4 regions of the Enterobacter sp. AC1 genome follow, and region 3 is predicted to be linked to each of the others. Evidence: predicted binding sites of a transcription regulator. Region 3 holds the regulator's gene; each other region holds the start of a gene.
The links. The regulator CRP, encoded in region 3, controls carbon source genes, mostly activating them, when cyclic AMP is high. The targets are predictions, from matches to a motif close to ATGTGANNNNNNTCACAT.
Positions count from the first base shown of each region.

Region 1: azuC (stress response protein AzuC) is a predicted target of CRP. The motif match lies at 3,775-3,792, and genes of this name have one in related genera.
Region 2: serC (3-phosphoserine/phosphohydroxythreonine transaminase) is a predicted target of CRP. The motif match lies at 1,696-1,713, and genes of this name have one in related genera.
Region 4: mlc (sugar metabolism global transcriptional regulator Mlc) is a predicted target of CRP. The motif match lies at 3,958-3,975, and genes of this name have one in related genera.

Region 1 covers NZ_JBNDIZ010000003.1:878-5,978, reverse strand. The annotation lists gene M2433_RS09775 (branched-chain amino acid ABC transporter substrate-binding protein) at 1-17, opposite strand, end outside; gene M2433_RS09770 (YecA family protein) at 443-1,111, shown strand; gene tyrP (tyrosine transporter TyrP) at 1,146-2,357, opposite strand; gene ftnA (non-heme ferritin) at 2,600-3,097, opposite strand; gene yecR (YecR family lipoprotein) at 3,300-3,638, opposite strand; gene azuC (stress response protein AzuC) at 3,873-3,956, shown strand; gene M2433_RS09745 (DUF2766 family protein) at 4,066-4,317, shown strand; gene M2433_RS09740 (anaerobic C4-dicarboxylate transporter) at 4,360-5,101, opposite strand, start outside.
Region 2 covers NZ_JBNDIZ010000002.1:668,179-673,279, forward strand. The annotation lists gene ycaO (30S ribosomal protein S12 methylthiotransferase accessory factor YcaO) at 1-830, opposite strand, end outside; gene M2433_RS08040 (DUF421 domain-containing protein) at 958-1,650, shown strand; gene serC (3-phosphoserine/phosphohydroxythreonine transaminase) at 1,813-2,901, shown strand; gene aroA (3-phosphoshikimate 1-carboxyvinyltransferase) at 2,970-4,253, shown strand; gene cmk ((d)CMP kinase) at 4,439-5,101, shown strand, end outside.
Region 3 covers NZ_JBNDIZ010000008.1:48,574-53,674, forward strand. The annotation lists gene M2433_RS19770 (hydrolase) at 1-42, shown strand, start outside; gene M2433_RS19775 (YheU family protein) at 39-257, shown strand; gene M2433_RS19780 (phosphoribulokinase) at 288-1,157, shown strand; gene M2433_RS19785 (OsmC family protein) at 1,653-2,057, opposite strand; gene crp (cAMP-activated global transcriptional regulator CRP) at 2,369-3,001, shown strand; gene M2433_RS19795 (YccS/YhfK family putative transporter) at 3,059-5,101, shown strand, end outside.
Region 4 covers NZ_JBNDIZ010000001.1:801,652-806,752, reverse strand. The annotation lists gene M2433_RS03800 (hypothetical protein) at 23-217, shown strand; gene M2433_RS03795 (APC family permease) at 207-1,598, shown strand; gene M2433_RS03790 (MFS transporter) at 1,661-2,914, opposite strand; gene M2433_RS03785 (LysR family transcriptional regulator) at 3,036-3,932, shown strand; gene mlc (sugar metabolism global transcriptional regulator Mlc) at 4,063-5,101, shown strand, end outside.

The DNA of each region.
Region 1 (5,101 bases), on a different contig from region 3:
ATAAATTTCAGCGACATTATTATGTTCCTTAGCAAAGAGGTTTTTGCACCACGGCGTAAACCCGAACGCCCGACGGCGCAGCCAATCCAAAACACGAACAAGAACAAAATGCACTAAACGAACAAGATACAGACGGCATCCTGCATATTACGGCGAGGTTTCCCTGCGCAGCATCGCGCGAAGAACAGCAAGCAAAAACGTTGCCAGAATGGTTAACCCATTGACGAGCCTATGACCTGTTTGAGTATAGAGCGCCGCGTTATGCCGCCCTGCGGGAGGAGAAGAAATTACAGCGGAGATCACATATCGTTAACAATAAAGCCCATAAGTTGTGCAATGCTCACGATTTGCACGTTTTTGCAGCAATAAAGACCTAAACTTCCGCCCGGAGAGGCGTGAGATATGTGTTAGGATCGTTTCCTTTTTATCAGGAGTGTCAGCGATGACTGAAGGCCCATTAAATGAAAGCGAAATGGCGTGGCTTGAAGAGACGTTAATGTCTTACGGTCATGATGATGCGTCCGTCATTGACGTATCCGAGCTGGACGGCATGCTCACCGCAGTGCTTTCCGGCCCTGTTGTCGTTGAGCCAGATGCCTGGCTGGTGGCGGTGTGGGGTGGCGAGAAATACATTCCGCGCTGGAAAAACGATCGTGAGATGAACCGTTTTATCGATCTCTGCTTTAAGCACATGAACGATATTGCCGAGCGCCTGAGCGAATATCCGGATCAGTTTGAACCGATGTTTGGGTATAACGACGTAGACGGTGAAAGCTATACCGTTGTGGAAGAGTGGTGCTACGGCTACATGCGCGGCGTGGCGCTGACGGACTGGTCAGCCTTGCCGGAAGCGCTGAAGGCCGATCTTGATGTGATTGCGCTGCACGGTACGGAAGAGAACAGCGAAAAGCTGGATGCGCTGACCGAAGAAGACTATATGGCCAGCATTGAGCATATTCAGCCTGCGGCGCTGCGCTTGTATAACTACTGGGTCAACAACCCGCAGCAGCCGGAAGTGAAGAAGCCGACGGTGAACGGCACCAAGGTTGGGCGTAACGATCCGTGTCCCTGCGGCAGCGGGAAGAAGTTTAAGAGCTGCTGTTTGCACTGATAAAAAAAGGGGCTGATGATAGCCCCTTTTTTATTTAACCCACTTCCGGCAGCATTCCCGCTGCAATCAACACCTGCACCAGAATAATCACCACTCCACAGGCAAACACAACGCACAGCAGCGGTTTGCCCCCCGCCACGCGGTATCCCTGCTGCGGATGCTGCAGGCGGCTCTTCCATGCCAGCAGGGAAGGGAGGAGCAGAGCAAGAACCGACAGCGCCACCCCTGCGTATCCCAGAGCCATCACAAACCCGCGCGGATAAAATAGCGCGAATGCCAGCGGCGGCAGGAAGGTAATTGCCCCGGTCTGTAAGCGCCCGGCGGCGGTATTGCGACGCTGGAACAGATCGGCCAGGTAATCAAACAGGCCAAGCGCCACGCCCAGGAACGAGGTCGCCAGCGCCAGGTCGGCAAACAGGTGTACCGCCAGCTCAACGTGCGGGGAGGTGACGACCTCGCGCAGTGCCAGCAGAAAACCGTTCAGGCCCGCGTGCTGGGCCATCAGCCCAATAAAGGTTGAAGAGTCAATGCTGCCCAGCGTGACCAGCTGCCAGAAAATATAGGCGATCAGCGGGATCGCGCTGCCGATGACAAAGACGCGGCGCAGCTTGCGAATATCGCCGTTCATATAGCTGACGATGCTCGGCACGCTGCCGTGGAAGCCAAACGAGGTGAAGATGACCGGGATGGCGGAAAGCGCCAGCCCTTTTTCCAGCGGCAGCGTCAGCAGGTTGACCTTATGTACATGCGGCGCCAGCAGGACCAGCATGACAATCAGGAACAGAATTTTGGCGCTGAACAGAAAACGGTTAAACAGATCGACCAGCGATGTCCCCACGCAGACCACGCCGCCGCCGATGAGCGCAAAGAAGATAGCCCCCGTCGCAGGGGTAATGTCAGAGCCGAACCAGTCATTAACGCTGGAGGCGATCAACTCCCCGGCGCCGCTGATGTAGGCGGCGGTCAGGGCATACATCAGGAACATCATGCTAAAGCCGGTGATCCACTGGCCGTAACGTCCCAGGTAGCGTGCCGCAAGTGAACCCAGGCCGGTGTCGGCGGGCACGTGCTGGTAAACCTCAAGCAGCAGCAGGGCGGTGTAACACATCAAGGCCCAGAGCGTACCCAGCAGCAGCAGGGTCATGCCAAATCCCACGCCTGCGGCCGCCAGGGGCATTGCCAGCATTCCTGCGCCAATTGTCGTTCCGGCGACGATAAAAATACTTCCCAGGGTTCTGTTTTTCACGCTTTCCTCTACAACGACGCTTAACCGCAACAAAATCTGCGGCGCAGAGTAAGGCAAAAGCAGTAATTCGTCAAACCACCGTTACAAGGGGTGTAATGCAAGGTTTACGCATTGCGCTGCCGCCAGTCCGACGTGGGGCAAGGGTCAGGCGTGACGTAAACAAGGCGTACAGGAAATAAAAGGGAGGTGATGAGGGGGAAGGGTAAATTAACGCGGTGCCGGAAAGCAGCACCGCATTGATATTAATTCTGCGTATCCAGAGTGGAAAGTTCTTTATCAATAAAGTAAAGACCTTCGCCTGATTTACCCACCAGAGATAATTTATCCAGAACGGATTTAAACAGCTTCTCTTCTTCGTGCTGTTCTGCGACGTACCACTGCAGGAAATTAAAGGTGGGATAATCCTGGCTGGTCATAGCGGCATGAACCAGTTCGTTGATTTTCTGCGTGATCAGCTGCTCGTGCTCGTAGGTGGCGCGGAACAGTTCGTCGAGAGAATTATATTCAGCAAAAGGGGATGTCACGGTTTCAATGCGCGGCAGGCTGCCCGTATCTGTCAGATAATCAAACAGACGCTGCATATGGGTCATCTCTTCCTGAGCGTGACGACGCAGAAACGCAGCTGCGCCTTCGAAGCTGTGGTAGCTACACCAGGCGCTCATCTGCTGGTAGAGGAGAGACGAAAAAAGCTCAAGGTTCATTTGTGCGTTGAGCTTGTCGATCATTTCAGTTTTCAGCATGGTGGCGCTCCGGGTTATTATTTCTGGTTCACAATGAGCGACACTATAATTTGTTATTTAATTATTTGCAAAACGTAAAATAATTATTTCTTTATTTAAAATACGAATGGGAATAAAACGCATTGGCGATATTTATATTTATTAATGAGAATTGTTTTTGTTCGTAATAAAATAAACCGCCAGCAAACGCTGGCAGCCTTGATCAATACCACGGATTATTTGACTTAGGGTTAACGGCATACCCCATACATTTGTACTGGATGGTCACGCTCTCGTTCAGACACAACGCGCCGCTGGTCAGGGTGCAGGTTTTGATGGGCTGACCATACGCTGAAGCAGTGGCATACCCCATGCTCTGACACGCTTTTGCCGCCGTGCCGTTATTCACATACTCATCGGAATACGCATTTTGCAGCACTGCCTGGCCGTAGTTGAGGCGGACGATGCCGTTCGGCGCGTCGAGGCTGCTGACTTCAGCCTGGCGGTTAATACTGCACCCTGCGAGCAGCAGGAGCGTGCCGGCTACAATGACTCTTTTCATGGTTCGCTCTGAGTGGATGGAAATACGTTATCGTACCCGCAGATGCCCGCAGCAATGCCTGGAATAGCCGGACAATCTGCCCTCACTCTTCGCAACGGGTCAGAGATGAACACTATCAGGCCACATGCCGGAAAAATTGTGATGGGCATCACAAAAATATTGATTTTTGTGACGATGGTCATATTATAGGCACGTTGATAATAAAGTTGTATAACAAGTTAATGGAGCCTCATCGTGAAACTGCGCAAAATCCTGAAAAGCATGTGGGCCAATTACTGCCGCACGTTCAAAGACGTGCCGCCGGGCGCCATGTTCTGATAAAAAAACCTGCTTCGGCAGGTTTTTTTGTCTTTGCAGACGACGAAGGGGAGATGAAAGGGGCTGCGTTTTGCTACTATGGCGGCCTTTAAATAAGGAGAACGCCCCCATGTCACAAAACCTGAGCGCCGATCAGGAGCTGGTGTCTGACGTTGTTGCATGCCAGCTGGTTATCAAACAAATCCTTGATGTTCTGGACGTGATTGCGCCGGTTGAAGTGCGCGAGAAGATGTCTACACAGCTGAAAAACATCGATTTCGCCAGCCATCCTGCTGCCGCTGACCCGGTTACGCTTCGTGCGATCCAGAAGGCTATTGCGCTGATTGAACTGCGATTCACGCCGCAGGGTGAGTCCCACTAAAGCGGGCAGATGGGCGACAGTCTGTGTCGCCCGTTGATGCCGCTAAAAGAATGTCTGGACCAGCAGGTAGCTCGCCGCGCACGCGCAGCTTACCCCAATCAGCCCCGGCAAAATAAAGCTGTGGTTGATGATAAATTTGCCGATGCGGGTGGTGCCGGAACGGTCAAAGCCGATGCAGGCCAAATCGCTCGGATAGGTCGGCAGGACAAAATAGCCGTATGAGGCCGGGAAAAAGGCGATCAGCATTTTCGGATCGATGCCCAACATCAGACCCATCGGCGCAACGGCCGTCAGCGCAGCCGCCTGGCTGTTCACCAGTTTTGACACCAGAAACAGGACAATCGCATACGTCCACGGGTGGCTTTTCACCACGCCTTCCAGCGCCAGCTTTAGCTCGTCGAGATGCGCCTGGAAAAAGGTATCGCTCATCCACGCCACGCCGAACACCGAGAAGATCGCGACCATTCCTGCCTTGAACACCGCGCCGTTTGAAATCGCGGACGCATTGACCTTGCAGGCCATCAGCATCACGGCGCCCGCAATCAGCATCATCATCTGGATGACAAGGTTCATCGACAGCGCCGTCATTTTGCCCTTCAGTTCAAAGGCGGGGCGCAGTTCAGGAAATGCTCCCAGCAGAACGACCACGGCAATACCGGCAAAGAAAATCCACGTGGACCAGTAGGCCTGTTTTGGGAAACGTTGATCCATTAACGTCTCCGTTCCGCCATAGATAAACTCGCGCTGCTTTGGATCTTTCAGCTTTTCCTGAAACTCTGCGTCG
Region 2 (5,101 bases), on a different contig from region 3:
TGTGCGCCGAAGGAGGCGAAACAGGTACCGTTCGTTGGGTTAAACAGCACAACGCAGATAACCGGGTATTTACCGCCCAGCGAGCCATCATACGCAAAGATAGGGAAGCCTTCCGCCTCCAGCTTAGCAATGGATTCCACCACGCCAGGATAACGCGCGAGCACGTCGGCCGGAATTTCAGGCAGGCTGATGGATTCGGCAATGATGCGGTTTTTGATGTGGCGTTCGAAGACTTCAGACAGGCCCTGTACGCGCGCTTCATTGCGGGTGTTACCGGCGGACATGCCGTTGGACACATACAGGTTACCGACGATGTTCATCGGGATATAGACGGTCTGCTCATCAGACTGACGGGTAAACGGCAGGGCGCAGATACCGCGATCTTCGTTACCGGACTGCAGATCGATCAGCATGCTGGCCGTCAGTTCGCTGTCTGGATCGTAGAAGGCACGCAGGCGAGCGTCGAGAATACCTTCCGGCAGTTCGTCATCTTCGGTCAACGGGAACCATTTTTCATTTGGATAGTGAACGAACGGGCCGTTAGCGATGGTTTCGCCCAGCCAGAAGTCAGCGAAGAAATAGTTGGTGGACAGACGCTCAAAATACTCACCCAGCGCAGAGGCCAGTGCCGCTTTTTTTGTCGCGCCTTTACCGTTGGTAAAGCACAGGGCACAGTCTTTATCGCGAATATGTACGGACCAGACATGAGGCACCGGATTGAGCCAGGAGGCTTCTTCGATGTTAAAACCCAGGTCGGTCAGTTTTTGCTGGAAGCGAGCGATGGAATCTTCCAGTGCGGCGTCTTTGCCGGGGATAAACGTTTGAGTCATGGCGTTCACTTTTATCGTACGTAAAGCGCGCAATGATACGGGTTTTGCGTGACGGGTGCTATCTTCGGCGAAAATAAAAGCCTGAGCTATGCTTACATTCTGTAACCTACTGTTAAGGCATAGAAAAATGAAAGCGTTTGATCTCCAGCGGATGGCGTTTGATAAAGTCCCTCCTGAGTTTTTAGGCGAAGTCGCTCTGCGCAGTCTGTATACCTTCGTCCTGGTCTTTCTGTTTCTCAAGATTACGGGCCGTCGCGGCGTAAGGCAGATGTCGCTCTTTGAGGTGTTGATCATCCTGACGCTGGGTTCAGCGGCGGGGGACGTTGCCTTTTATGATGATGTCCCGATGGTGCCGGTGTTTATCGTTTTTGTCTCTTTGGCGCTGCTTTACCGCCTGGTGATGTGGCTGATGTCGAAAAGCGAAAAGCTGGAGGATCTGCTTGAAGGGAAGCCGGTCGTTATCGTCGAGGACGGACAGCTGGCCTGGGAAAATGTACAGAGCGCCAATATGACCGAGTTTGAGTTCTTTATGGAGCTTCGTCTGAATAGCGTTGAACAGCTCGGGCAGGTGCGTCTGGCAATAATGGAAACTAACGGTCAAATCAGCGTCTATTACTATTCTGACGACGAGGTGAAGCCGGGACTGTGTATCCTGCCGGATATGCTTATCGAGCGTTTCAGAACCGTACCTGAACCGGGCGAGTATGCCTGCGTGAGGTGTAGCCACGTGATCGCAATGCAGCCGGGGGATCGTCAATTATGCCCTCGCTGTGCAAATCCGGAATGGACGAAGGTTAGCCGTGCTAAACGCATTGCCTGACAGCCATTTTGTCGGTTTTGTCTTAGCGAGGCGGCAGATTGTTTTGTGTGACGCAGGGCACATTTCACGGGTCATAAGTTTTAGACATTGCGGCGCGTGTCACTGAATGATAAAACCGATATCCACAGTTATAACTTATGGCTTTTAGCGTGGTGAGGGGAAATGGCTCAAGTCTTTAATTTCAGTTCAGGTCCGGCGATGTTACCGGCAGACGTGCTTAAACAGGCTCAACAGGAACTTTGTGACTGGAATGGTCTGGGGACGTCGGTGATGGAGATCAGCCACCGGGGTAAAGAGTTTATTCAGGTGGCGGAAGAGGCAGAAAAGGATTTTCGCGATCTGCTGAATATCCCCTCGAACTACAAAGTATTGTTCTGTCACGGCGGTGGGCGCGGTCAGTTTGCTGGCGTACCGCTGAATATCCTTGGTGACAAAACGACGGCCGACTACGTTGATGCGGGTTACTGGGCGGCAAGCGCCGTTAAAGAAGCGCATAAATACTGCACGCCGAATGTTATTGACGCCAAAGTAACCGTTGACGGTCTGCGCGCCGTGAAGCCAATGAGCGAGTGGCAGCTTTCAGATAACGCCGCGTATCTGCACTACTGCCCGAACGAAACCATTGACGGGATTGCCATCGACGAGACGCCAAACTTCGGCAGCGATGTCGTGGTTGCCGCCGACTTTTCCTCCACCATTCTGTCTGCGCCAATTGATGTCAGCCGCTACGGTGTCATCTACGCGGGCGCACAGAAAAATATCGGCCCGGCCGGTTTGACTATCGTCGTCGTGCGTGAAGACCTGCTGGGTAAAGCGCATAAATCCTGCCCGTCGATTCTCGATTACACCGTGCTGAACGATAACGACTCTATGTTCAACACCCCACCAACGTTCGCCTGGTACCTTTCCGGCCTGGTCTTCAAGTGGCTGAAGCAAAACGGCGGCGTGGCGCAGATGGACAAAGTGAATCAGCAGAAAGCCGAACTGCTGTACGGCGTAATCGACAAGAGCGATTTCTACCGCAACGATGTGGCGAAGGCTAACCGTTCCCGCATGAACGTGCCGTTCCAGCTGGCGGACAGCAACCTTGACAAAGTGTTCCTGGAAGAGTCCTTCGCGGCAGGCCTGCATGCGCTGAAGGGCCACCGCGTTGTCGGCGGCATGCGTGCCTCTATCTATAACGCGATGCCGCTGGAAGGCGTTAAAGCCCTGACTGATTTCATGATCGATTTCGAACGTCGCCACGGTTAATTGCGCTGTTTTCACCCCCGCAGCGCTGCTGCGGGGTTTTTATTATGTTGAGTTGAGAGTTAAGTTTCATGGAATCCCTGACGTTACAACCTATCGCGCGGGTAGATGGCACCATCAATCTGCCTGGTTCAAAAAGTGTCTCGAACCGCGCTCTGCTGCTGGCAGCTCTGGCAAACGGCACCACCGTCCTTACAAACCTGCTGGACAGCGATGACGTGCGCCATATGCTCAATGCGCTGAAAGCGTTGGGAGTTCATTACACGTTGTCTGACGATCGTACTCGCTGCGAAGTGACCGGCAATGGCGGCGCGCTGCACGCGGGTGAAGAGCTTGAACTGTTCCTGGGCAACGCCGGTACGGCGATGCGTCCGCTGGCGGCAGCCCTGTGTCTGGGGAGCAACAACATTGTGCTGACCGGCGAACCTCGCATGAAAGAGCGTCCGATTGGCCATCTGGTGGATGCCCTTCGCCAGGGGGGCGCACAGATTGAGTATCTGGAGCAGGAAAATTATCCGCCACTGCGTTTGCGCGGGGGCTTTACCGGCGGAAACGTTGAGGTGGATGGCAGTGTGTCCAGCCAGTTCCTGACGGCGCTGCTGATGACCGCTCCGCTGGCACCGCAGGATACCCTTATCACCATTAAGGGCGATCTGGTTTCCAAACCGTACATTGATATCACACTGCACCTGATGAAGACCTTCGGCGTCGAGGTTGAAAACCAGGCCTATCAGCGCTTTGTGGTTCGCGGGGGGCAGCAGTACCAGTCTCCGGGCAACTATCTCGTTGAAGGGGATGCCTCATCTGCCTCCTATTTCCTGGCCGCAGGAGCCATTAAAGGCGGCACGGTAAAAGTGACCGGTATTGGCCGTAACAGCGTGCAGGGTGATATCCGCTTTGCCGATGTGCTCGAGAAAATGGGGGCCGTTGTGACCTGGGGCGATGACTTCATCTCCTGTACTCACGGCGAGCTGAACGCCATCGACATGGACATGAACCATATCCCGGATGCGGCGATGACCATTGCTACAGCGGCACTGTTCGCCAAAGGCACCACCACGCTGCGTAATATCTATAACTGGCGCGTAAAAGAGACGGACCGCCTGTTCGCGATGGCGACAGAGCTGCGCAAAGTGGGGGCAGAGGTGGAAGAGGGCGAAGACTACATTCGCGTGACCCCGCCGGCAAAACTCCAGTTTGCGGAAATCGGAACCTATAACGATCACCGTATGGCGATGTGCTTTTCGCTGGTGGCGCTGTCCGACACGCCTGTCACGATTCTTGATCCGAAATGTACGGCGAAAACCTTCCCGGACTACTTCGAACAGCTGGCACGCATTAGCACGCTGGCCTGATAACGCTTTGCCGCATCACCCGATGCGGCATTTCCTAACGCTTCATTACGAACACCTCCGCTCATTTCTTCTACACTCTGCTTCAATCATTCCGTAATTTGCACGCAAAGGTAACAGTTGCGCACGTTGGCGCGTATAATGCGCGGCGTTCATGTAAACGGTATGCCTTATTTAAGGAGAAAAAGATGACGGCAGTTGCCCCGGTAATCACCATTGATGGGCCAAGTGGCGCAGGGAAAGGTACTCTGTGCAAAGCGATGGCGGAAGCATTGCAATGGCATCTTTTAGATTCGGGAGCAATCTATCGCGTGCTGGCTCTGGCTGCGCTGCATCATCACGTGGATGTGGCGTCTGAAGAGGCGCTGGTTCCGCTGGCTGCGCATCTGGACGTGCGTTTCGTGTCGACCGATGGCAACCTGGAAGTCATCCTTGAAGGGGAAGACGTGAGCGGCGAAATTCGTACGCAGGAAGTGGCGAATGCCGCCTCCCAGGTGGCGGCATTCCCGCGCGTTCGCGAGGCGCTTTTACGTCGGCAGCGCGCTTTCCGTGACGCCCCGGGTCTGATTGCTGACGGACGTGATATGGGAACCGTGGTATTCCCTGATGCGCCTGTGAAAATTTTCCTTGACGCCTCTTCGGAAGAACGTGCTCAACGCCGCATGCTTCAGTTGCAGGAAAAGGGGTTTAGTGTTAACTTTGATCGCCTTTTATCCGAGATAAAAGAGCGCGATGACCGCGATCGTAACCGCGCCGTCGCCCCACTTGTTCCTGCAGAAGATGCATTAGTTCTGGATTCAACCAGTTTAACTATTGAGCAAGTGATTGAAAAAGCGCTACAATATGCGCGC
Region 3 (5,101 bases):
ATTCCTGACTGGCTAACCCCTTATCTGGACGGTGCAAAATGATTATTCCCTGGCAGGATCTGGCTCCCGAAACGCTCGATAATCTGATTGAAAGCTTTGTATTACGCGAAGGCACCGATTATGGTGAACAAGAACGCTCGCTTGAGCAAAAGGTCAACGATGTAAAGCGCCAGCTGAAAAGCGGCGACGTGGTGCTGGTGTGGTCAGAACTGCATGAGACGGTCAATATCATGCCCCGCAACGCGTTTCACGGCTGATCTTCCACCCATTTCAGTCAGGGAGTTGCTATGTCTGCCAGACATCCGGTTATTGCCGTTACGGGGTCGAGTGGTGCGGGAACCACCACCACCAGCCTCGCCTTTCGCAAGATTTTCGCCCAGCTGAATCTCCGTGCGGCGGAGGTCGAAGGCGACAGCTTTCACCGCTACACGCGCCCGGAGATGGATATGGCCATTCGTAAGGCGCGCGATCTGGGTAAACACATCAGCTACTTCGGCCCGGAAGCCAATGACTTCGGCCTGCTGGAACAAACATTCATTGAGTACGGACAGAGCGGCAAAGGGCAATCCCGCAAGTATCTGCACACTTACGACGAAGCCGTGCCCTGGAACCAGGTGCCGGGCACCTTTACCCCCTGGCAGCCGCTGCCGGAACCCACCGACGTATTGTTCTACGAAGGATTACACGGCGGCGTGGTCACGCCCCAGCACGACGTGGCGCGACACGTGGATCTGCTGGTCGGGGTGGTGCCTATCGTTAACCTGGAGTGGATCCAGAAGCTGACGCGTGACATGAGCGAGCGCGGCCACTCGCGCGAGGCGGTGATGGATTCCGTCGTGCGCTCCATGGAGGACTACATCAATTACTTAACGCCGCAATTCTCCCGCACGCACATTAACTTCCAGCGCGTGCCGACGGTGGACACCTCCAACCCGTTTGCCGCCAAAACGATCCCTTCTCTGGATGAGAGCTTTGTGGTGATCCATTTCCGCAATCTTGAAGGCATCGATTACCCCTGGCTGCTGGCGATGCTGCAGGGCTCGTTTATTTCGCACATGAATACATTGGTGGTGCCGGGCGGAAAAATGGGACTGGCAATGGAGCTTATCATGACGCCGCTGGTAGAGCGGCTGATGGAAGGGAAGCAGATCGCATAATCATATTCCCTCTCCCGGTGGGTTGAGGAATCCCCAGTATTTTTTTACCAAAAGCGACGAATGCTGTTTCAGGAAAATGAATGACTTACAGCGACGCCCTGGTCCGGCTGTAAATCGCTGAGGCGTTTTCTGCAGGCCGGGGCGAGGCGCAGGGATGCGCCGAGAGGGCGGGCTTTACAGGGATGTTACCTCCGCCCGTCCCCGATAAGCCGGAAGGAATAAGCCGAAGGTACCGCGCAGCGGCGATTTACCGCCGGGAGCCAGGGTCGCCAGGGTGGTGGCGATTGAGCCACCCTGGCACGTTCACAGGTATTGTCGTTACAGAGTAGCAAGGAACATAAAGTGAACGGAATAACCTCCACAGCCGTATGTTCCCCCTCACCCCAACCCTCTCCCTCAAGGGAGAGGGGGTCGTATGTGCAGGCATTATTTTATGGGGATCCCTCAGCCCTGTGGGAGGGGGTGAGGGCATCAACACGCACGATGCCCCATCAATCACGCCTCAATCACTTCATACGAATGGGTAATTTTTACCGCTTTCTCCAGCATTAACGCCACCGAGCAGTACTTCTCCGCAGACAGGTCCACCGCGCGTGATACTGCGGCATCTTTCAGTTCTTTACCGGTCACGATAAAGTGCAGATTAATGTGCGTGAACAGGCGTGGCGCCTCTTCGCGACGTTCGGAAGTAAGCTTCACTTCGCAATCGGTCACATCATGACGGCCTTTTTGCAGAATCGACACCACGTCAATCGCGCTGCATCCGCCTGCCGCCATCAGCACCATTTCCATTGGACTTGGCGCTTTGTCGCCGGAGTTACCATCCATCAAAATCTGGTGTCCTGACGCGGACTCGCCCAGGAACGTTAAACCCTCAACCCACTTCACGCGCGCTTGCATATTTTTGAACTCCAACGTTGCATTTTTGGTGACAGATTACGCGTGCGTTACATTTCTCGCAATGGAAGGCGACCTGCATCATGCTGAAGCGAGACACCAGGAGACACGCGGCGAAAGCTATGCTAAAACACTCAGGATGCTACAGTAATACATTGACGTTACACGTGTATGCAGAGGACATCAAACTTTACTGGCTGCGAAACGTTACGGTAGCCGACTTCCCAGGGTATGGGTAAGAATTCGATTGCAACCCCAGAGTCCGGATGCATCTGATGACTCTGGTGACAGCTTATAACAGAGGATAACAGCGCATGGTGCTTGGCAAACCGCAAACAGACCCGACTCTCGAATGGTTCTTGTCTCATTGCCACATTCATAAGTACCCATCGAAGAGCACGCTGATTCACCAGGGTGAAAAAGCGGAAACGTTGTATTACATCGTTAAAGGCTCGGTGGCAGTGCTGATCAAAGATGAAGAAGGGAAAGAGATGATCCTTTCTTATCTGAACCAGGGCGATTTCATCGGTGAACTGGGCCTGTTTGAAGAGGGCCAGGAACGTAGCGCCTGGGTTCGTGCAAAGACAGCATGTGAAGTGGCTGAAATTTCTTACAAGAAGTTCCGTCAGCTGATTCAGGTTAACCCTGACATCCTGATGCGTCTTTCTTCCCAGATGGCGCGCCGTCTGCAGGTCACCTCTGAGAAAGTGGGTAACCTCGCCTTCCTGGACGTGACTGGCCGTATTGCACAAACGCTGCTGAACCTGGCGAAACAGCCAGACGCAATGACCCACCCGGACGGCATGCAAATTAAAATTACCCGTCAGGAAATTGGTCAGATCGTCGGTTGTTCCCGTGAGACAGTGGGCCGTATCCTGAAAATGCTGGAAGATCAAAACCTGATCTCCGCCCACGGTAAAACCATCGTGGTCTACGGAACGCGTTAATTCCGCTTAAACGGCGTGTCACCCCAGGGTGTCACGCCGTTTTTGTCTCTACTCCCCATGTGGCGCAGGCTGATCTATCACCCGGAAGTTAACTACGCACTGCGACAAACGCTGGTGTTGTGTCTTCCCGTGGCCGTGGGCCTGATCCTCGGACACCTTCAGCAAGGCCTGCTGTTTTCTCTCGTGCCCGCCTGCTGCAACATCGCCGGTCTGGACACGCCGCATAAGCGCTTCTTCAAACGCCTGACTATTGGCGGCTGCCTGTTCGCAGGCTGTAGCCTCGCCGTGCAGCTTCTGCTTGCCCGGGACATCCCGCTGCCGCTGATCCTGACCGTGCTGGCCATGACCCTCGGCGTCACCGCCGAAATCAGCTCGCTGCACGCCCGCCTGCTTCCCGCCTCGCTAATTGCGGCCATTTTCACGCTGAGCCTCGCCGGGAATATGCCGGTGTGGGAGCCGCTGCTGATCTACGCTCTGGGGACGCTGTGGTACGGGCTGTTCAACTGGTTCTGGTTCTGGCTGTGGCGCGAACAGCCGCTGCGCGAATCCCTGAGCCTGCTCTATGTGCAGCTGGCGGATTACTGCGAAGCCAAATACACCCTGCTCACCCAGCATACCGATCCGGAAAAATCCTTGCCGCCGCTGCTGACGCGCCAGCAAAAGGTGGTGGATCTGATAAGCCAGTGCTATCAGCAGCTGCATATGCTCGCCGCCAACAAGAATCACGAATACAAACGGCTGCTGCGCACCTTCCAGGTCGGGCTGGACCTGCAGGAACATATCTCCGTTAGCCTTCACCACCCGCAGGAGGTGCAAAAGCTGGTCGAGCGCAGCCACGCCGAAGCGGTGATCCGCTGGAACGCGCAGACCGTATCGGCACGTCTGCGGGTCCTGGCTGACGACATTCTCTACCACCGCTACCCCACGCGCTTTAACATGGAAAAACAGCTCGGCGCGCTGGAGAAAATCGCCCGCCAGCATCCGGATAACCCGGTTGGCCAGTTTGCCGCCTGGCACTTCAGCCGCATCGCCCGCGTGCTGCGAACTCAGCGCCCGCTTTATCCTCGCGATCTAATGGCGGATAAGCAAAAGCGGCTGCCGTTATTGCCCGCGCTCAGAAGCTATCTGTCTTTGAAATCGTCCGCCCTGCGCAACGCCGCAAGGATTAGCGTTATGCTCAGTACCGCCAGCCTGATGGGCATGGCGCTGCATCTGCCGAAACCCTACTGGATCTTAATGACCGTGCTGTTTGTCACCCAGAACGGCTACGGCGCCACGCGGGTGCGTATTCTGCATCGGGCGGGCGGCACGATGGCCGGGCTGATTATTGCGGGCGTGACGCTGCACTTCCACGTGCCGGAAGGCTATACCCTGGCTGGCATGCTGGCGATTACGCTGGTGAGCTACCTGATAATCCGCAAAAACTACGGCTGGGCGATGGTGGGCTTTACGGTGACGGCGGTATATACCCTGCAACTGCTCACGCTCAATGGAGAACAGTTTATTGTCGCCAGGCTGATTGATACCCTCATCGGCTGCCTGATTGCCTTTGGCGGCATGGTCTGGCTGTGGCCACAGTGGCAAAGCGGGCTACTCAGGCAAAACGCCCACGACGCGCTGGAGGCCGACCAGCAGGCCATTCGCCTGATCCTGAGCGACGACCCGCAGCCCTCCCCGCTGGCTTATCAGCGCATGAAGGTCAACCAGGCGCACAACGCCCTGTTTAACTCGCTCAACCAGGCGATGCAGGAACCGGGCTTTAACTCGCACTATCTGGCGGACATGAAGCTCTGGGTGACGCACAGCCAGTTTATCGTCGAGCACATTAACGCCATGACCACGCTGGCGCGCGAGCACACGATGCTGACGCCGGATCTGGCGCAGCGCTATTTGCAGTCGTGTGAAATTGCGTTGCAGAGGTGTCAGCAGCGTCTGGAGTATGACTCGCCCGGTGAATCGGGAGATTCGAATATTCTGGAAGCGCCTGAAACACTGACCCACGGGCCAATGAGCACCCTTGAGCAGCATCTGCAGCGCGTTCTGGGGCATCTGAACACCATGCACACCATTTCGTCGGTGGCATGGCGTCAGCGCCCGCAT
Region 4 (5,101 bases), on a different contig from region 3:
ACACTGTGTGACGAGGTAGGAAATGATGCAGATGTTCAACTATCCGCAGGGCGAAGGGGGCCAGTCAGGCTCCTGCTGTGAGTGTGAGCCAGAGACGGTGCGCTGGTACGATGGCGTGTGTTCTTTACAACTTCCCCCTTTGCTAAGCAGGTTTGCGTTAAGGTCAACGCGATTGCAAACCACGGTAAGCATGGGGGGGACGGTATATGGCGACTAACACCTCTCTTGATTCGCCGGGCATGGCCGGAAGAACCCGGCTGCGCAGCTCCCTTAAGCTCTGGCAGGTAGTCATGATGGGGCTGGCTTACCTCACCCCCATGACCGTGTTTGATACCTTCGGCATTGTGTCCGGTATCAGCAATGGCCACGTGCCCGCCTCGTATCTCCTGGCGCTGGCTGGCGTCATGTTTACCGCCATCAGCTACGGAAAATTAGTACGACAGTTCCCGGAAGCGGGCTCTGCGTACACCTACACGCAGAAATCGATCGGACCTCACCTGGGTTTTATGGTCGGCTGGTCATCGCTGCTGGACTATCTCTTCCTGCCGATGATCAACGTGCTGCTGGCGAAGATCTACCTTTCCGCGCTGTTCCCTGAAGTGCCGCCGTGGGTCTGGGTGGTGGGGTTTGTGACGATCCTGACGCTGGCGAACCTGAAGAGCGTTAATTTGGTCGCCAACTTTAACACCCTGTTTGTGCTGGTGCAGGTCGCCATCATGGTGGTGTTTGTCGTACTCGTGGTGCATGGCCTGCACAAGGGAGAGGGCGTCGGTACCGTCTGGTCGCTCCAGCCGTTTATCAGCGAGAACGCACACCTGATCCCTATTATTACCGGCGCGACTATCGTCTGCTTCTCTTTCCTCGGCTTTGACGCGGTTACTACGCTGTCGGAAGAGACGCCAAACGCGGCGCGGGTGATTCCCAAAGCCATTTTCCTGACCGCACTGTACGGCGGGCTGATATTCATTATTGCCTCGTTTTTCATGCAGCTCTTTTTCCCGACGATCGCGCGCTTCAAGAACCCTGACGCCGCGCTGCCGGAAATTGCGCTGTACGTGGGCGGCAAGCTCTTCCAGTCGGTGTTTCTGTGTACCACGTTTGTGAATACGCTCGCTTCAGGCCTGGCTTCGCACGCCAGCGTCTCACGCTTGTTGTATGTGATGGGGCGTGACAACGTCTTTCCGGAGCGAGTGTTTGGCTACGTGCATCCGAAATGGCGTACTCCAGCCCTGAACGTCATTATGGTAGGGATAGTGGCGCTGTCGGCCCTGTACTTCGATCTCGTGACCGCGACGGCGCTGATCAACTTCGGCGCGCTGGTGGCGTTTACGTTTGTTAATCTCTCGGTGTACAACCATTTCTGGCGGCGTAAGGGGCTGAACAAAACGTGGAAAGATCGGTTCCACTATCTCCTGTTGCCGCTGATTGGTGCCGTAACGGTCGGCGTGCTGTGGATAAACCTTGAAGCGACGTCCCTGACGCTTGGCCTCATCTGGGCGGCACTGGGGGTCCTTTACCTGACATGGCTGACGCGCCGTTTCCGCAAACCGCCTCCGCAGTTTGAAGCCGCTAAGATAGAGCAGGCCTGGGATTCCTAACGTGAAACGGCACCAGTACGCTGGTGCCGTTTATCTGGATCGGACATCAGCCCGCAGGCTTCTTATCTCAGACGCTTATGAAGACTTGCTCCCACCAGCAGTGCGGCACAGAGCATCAGCGCGATAAACCCGCCCACGCCGTTCCAGCCGTAGCTATGCCAGAACACGCCGCCGAGCGTCCCGGCGATGCTGGAACCCAGATAATAGCTAAACAGATACAGCGATGACGCCTGGCCTTTGGCGCGACGCGCGCGCGGGCCAATCCAGCTGCTGGCGACCGAGTGGGCGGCGAAGAACCCCGCGGAGAAGAGCAGCATGCCGGCAAAAATCAGCCACAGGGAGGAGAAGAGCGTCAGCAGCAGGCCGAGCAGCATCATCGCCGTGAAGAACAGCATCACCGGACCGCGCCCATAGCGCGCGGTCATCGCCCCGGCCTTCGGCGAACTCCAGGTACCGGTCAGGTACGCTACGGAAAGCAGGCCGACCACCGCCTGGCTCAGGTGCCACGGAGAGAGCATCAGGCGATAGCCAATATAGTTAAACAGCGTAACGAAGGAGCCCATCAGCAGGAAGCCTGCCAGGAACAGGCGCGGCAGCCCCTTGTCGCGCCAGTGCAGCCGGAAGTTGATAAACAGCGTTTTCGGGCGCAGGGAGGTAGGACGGAAATGGCGCGACTCCGGCAGAATTTTCCAGAACATCAGGGCTGATGCCAGCGCAAAACACCCGATCGCGGCCAGCGCGATACGCCAGTTAAAGAAGTCCGTGAACACCCCGCTCAGCAGGCGTCCGCTCATCCCGCCGATCGAGTTCCCGCTGATGTAAAGCCCCATCGAGAAGGCAACAAAGCTCGGGTGGATCTCCTCGCTGAGGTAGGTCATCCCGACCGCCGCCACGCCGCTGAGCGATAGCCCAATCAGCGCGCGCATCACCAGAATGGTGTGCCAGCTGGTCATCATGGTCGAGAGTAGCGTACAGACCGAGGCCAGCATCAGGGCCGTCACCATCACCTGCTTGCGGCCGATGGCGTCGGAAAGCGGGCCGGTAAAGAGCAGGCCAACCGCCAGCATACCGGTAGAAATCGAGAGTGAAATGCTGCTGCTGGCAGGCGATACGCCAAATTCATGTGAAAGCACGGGCAGGATCGGCTGAACGCAATAGAGCAGGGCGAAGGTCGCCAGACCGGCGGAAAAGAGCGCCAGCGTGACGCGCATAAATTGGGGGGTACCACGTTTAATAAACTGAACCGGCTGCGATGCGATGGGTAAATCATTGATGTCGCTGGCCGGATCGATATCAATGGAAGTTGTACGACTCACACAGTTTCCTTGCTTAAACATCCCCGTGATTTCTGGTGACGGGTATGACCACCTCTTCAGGGTAGGAAAATGTAAATATTCTGTCTAATATATTAATAATCTCAAATGATACTTTAAAAATATGAATATCGAGCTGCGTCATCTCCGCTACTTTGTCGCCGTCGCCGAAGAGCTGCATTTTGGCCGCGCGGCGGCACGGCTGAACATCTCTCAGCCACCGTTAAGCCAGCAGATTCAGATCCTGGAGCAGCAGGTCGGGGCGCGTCTTCTGGCCCGCACCAACCGTAGCGTGAGCCTGACGGCGGCGGGAAAGCAGTTTCTCGTCGACAGCCGACAAATCCTTAGCATGGTCCAGGATGCCGCCGCCCGGGCAGAACGGCTGTATCTCGGTGAAGCGGGAGAGCTGCGAATCGGGTTTACCTCGTCAGCGCCGTTTATCAGCGCCGTCTCGGAGACCCTTTCGTCATTCCGCCGCCATTTTCCGGATGTTCACATTCAGACGCGCGAAATCAATACCCGCGAGCAGATCGCGCCGCTCAATGAGGGGTCGCTGGATCTGGGGCTGATGCGTAATACCCAGCTGCCGGACACGCTGGCGTGGCAGGTTATTCTGCGCGAGCCGCTGATGGCCATGATCCCGCGCGATCATCCGCTGGCGTCGCGTCCGTCGGTGTCGCTGGCAGAGCTGGCAAGAGAGCCGTTCGTCTTTTTTGACCCGCAGGTCGGGACGGGGCTGTATGACGATATTCTGGGGCTGATGCGCCGCTACGATCTTGCGCCGGTCATCACTCAGGAGGTCGGGGAAGCGATGACCATTATTGGCCTGGTCGCCGCCGGGCTGGGGGTGTCTATTCTCCCGGCCTCCTTTAAACGGGTACAATTGCGCGAAATGCGCTGGGTGACCATCGCCGAAGAGGACGCCGTTTCAGAGATGTGGCTGGTCTGGTCAAAACATCGTGAACAGAGCCATGCCGCACAGCGCTTCAAACAGCAGCTCATTACCGCCTCTTTAGGGTGATATTTCCAGGGAAAAGTGGGCGAAAATGTGCGGTAAATCACATGGCTAAGTAAATATTTGACGACAGCCATGCAAGTGCTTCACCATAGCCCACAGTTTATTTCGAAGCTCGAAAATAAGGGAGTACGAGGTGGTTGCTGATAGTCAGCCAGGGCATATCGATCAGATTAAGCAGACCAACGCCGGCGCGGTGTATCGCCTGATTGATCAGCTTGGTCCGGTTTCGCGTATCGATCTTTCGCGCCTGGCACAGCTGGCACCCGCCAGTATCACCAAGATTGTCCGCGAAATGCTGGAAGCGCACCTGGTTCAGGAAACGGAAATTCAGGAGCCGGGCAGCCGCGGCCGTCCGGCCGTCGGGCTGGTGGTCGAGACGGAAGCCTGGCACTATCTTTCTCTGCGCATCAGCCGGGGGGAGATCTTCCTCGCGCTGCGCGATCTCAGCAGCAAGCTGGTGGTGGAAGACCGGCTTGAGCTGCCCCTCAACGCGGAAGAACCGCTTCTCGATGCGATTGTCACGCACATCGATCGCTTCTTTATCCGCCACCAGCAGCGGCTTGAGCGCTTAACCGCGATTGCCATCACCATGCCGGGCATTATTGATACCGAAAATGGCATTGTTCACCGCATGCCGTTTTACGACGACGTCAAAGAGATGCCGCTGGGCGAAGCACTGAAAAACCACACCGGCGTGCCGGTCTATATTCAGCACGACATCAGCGCCTGGACCATGGCGGAGGCGCTCTTTGGTGCCTCCCGCGGCGCGCGGGATGTGATTCAGGTGGTCATCGACCATAACGTCGGGGCGGGCGTGATCACCGACGGACGTCTTCTTCACGCCGGAAGCAGCAGCCTGGTGGAAATTGGCCACACTCAGGTTGACCCGTACGGCAAGCGCTGCTACTGCGGCAACCACGGCTGTCTGGAGACCATTGCCAGCGTGGAAAGCGTGCTGGAGCTGGCGCAGGTGCGCCTCGGCCAGTCCATGAGCTCGTCGCTGCACGGCCAACCCCTCACGGTAGATTCACTCTGCGCCGCCGCGCGCCAGGGCGATCTGCTGGCGAAGGACATTATTACCGGCGTGGGGAATAACGTTGGCCGCATTCTGGCGATTATGGTGAACCTCTTTAACCCGCAAAAAATCCTCATTGGCTCGCCGCTCAGCCAGG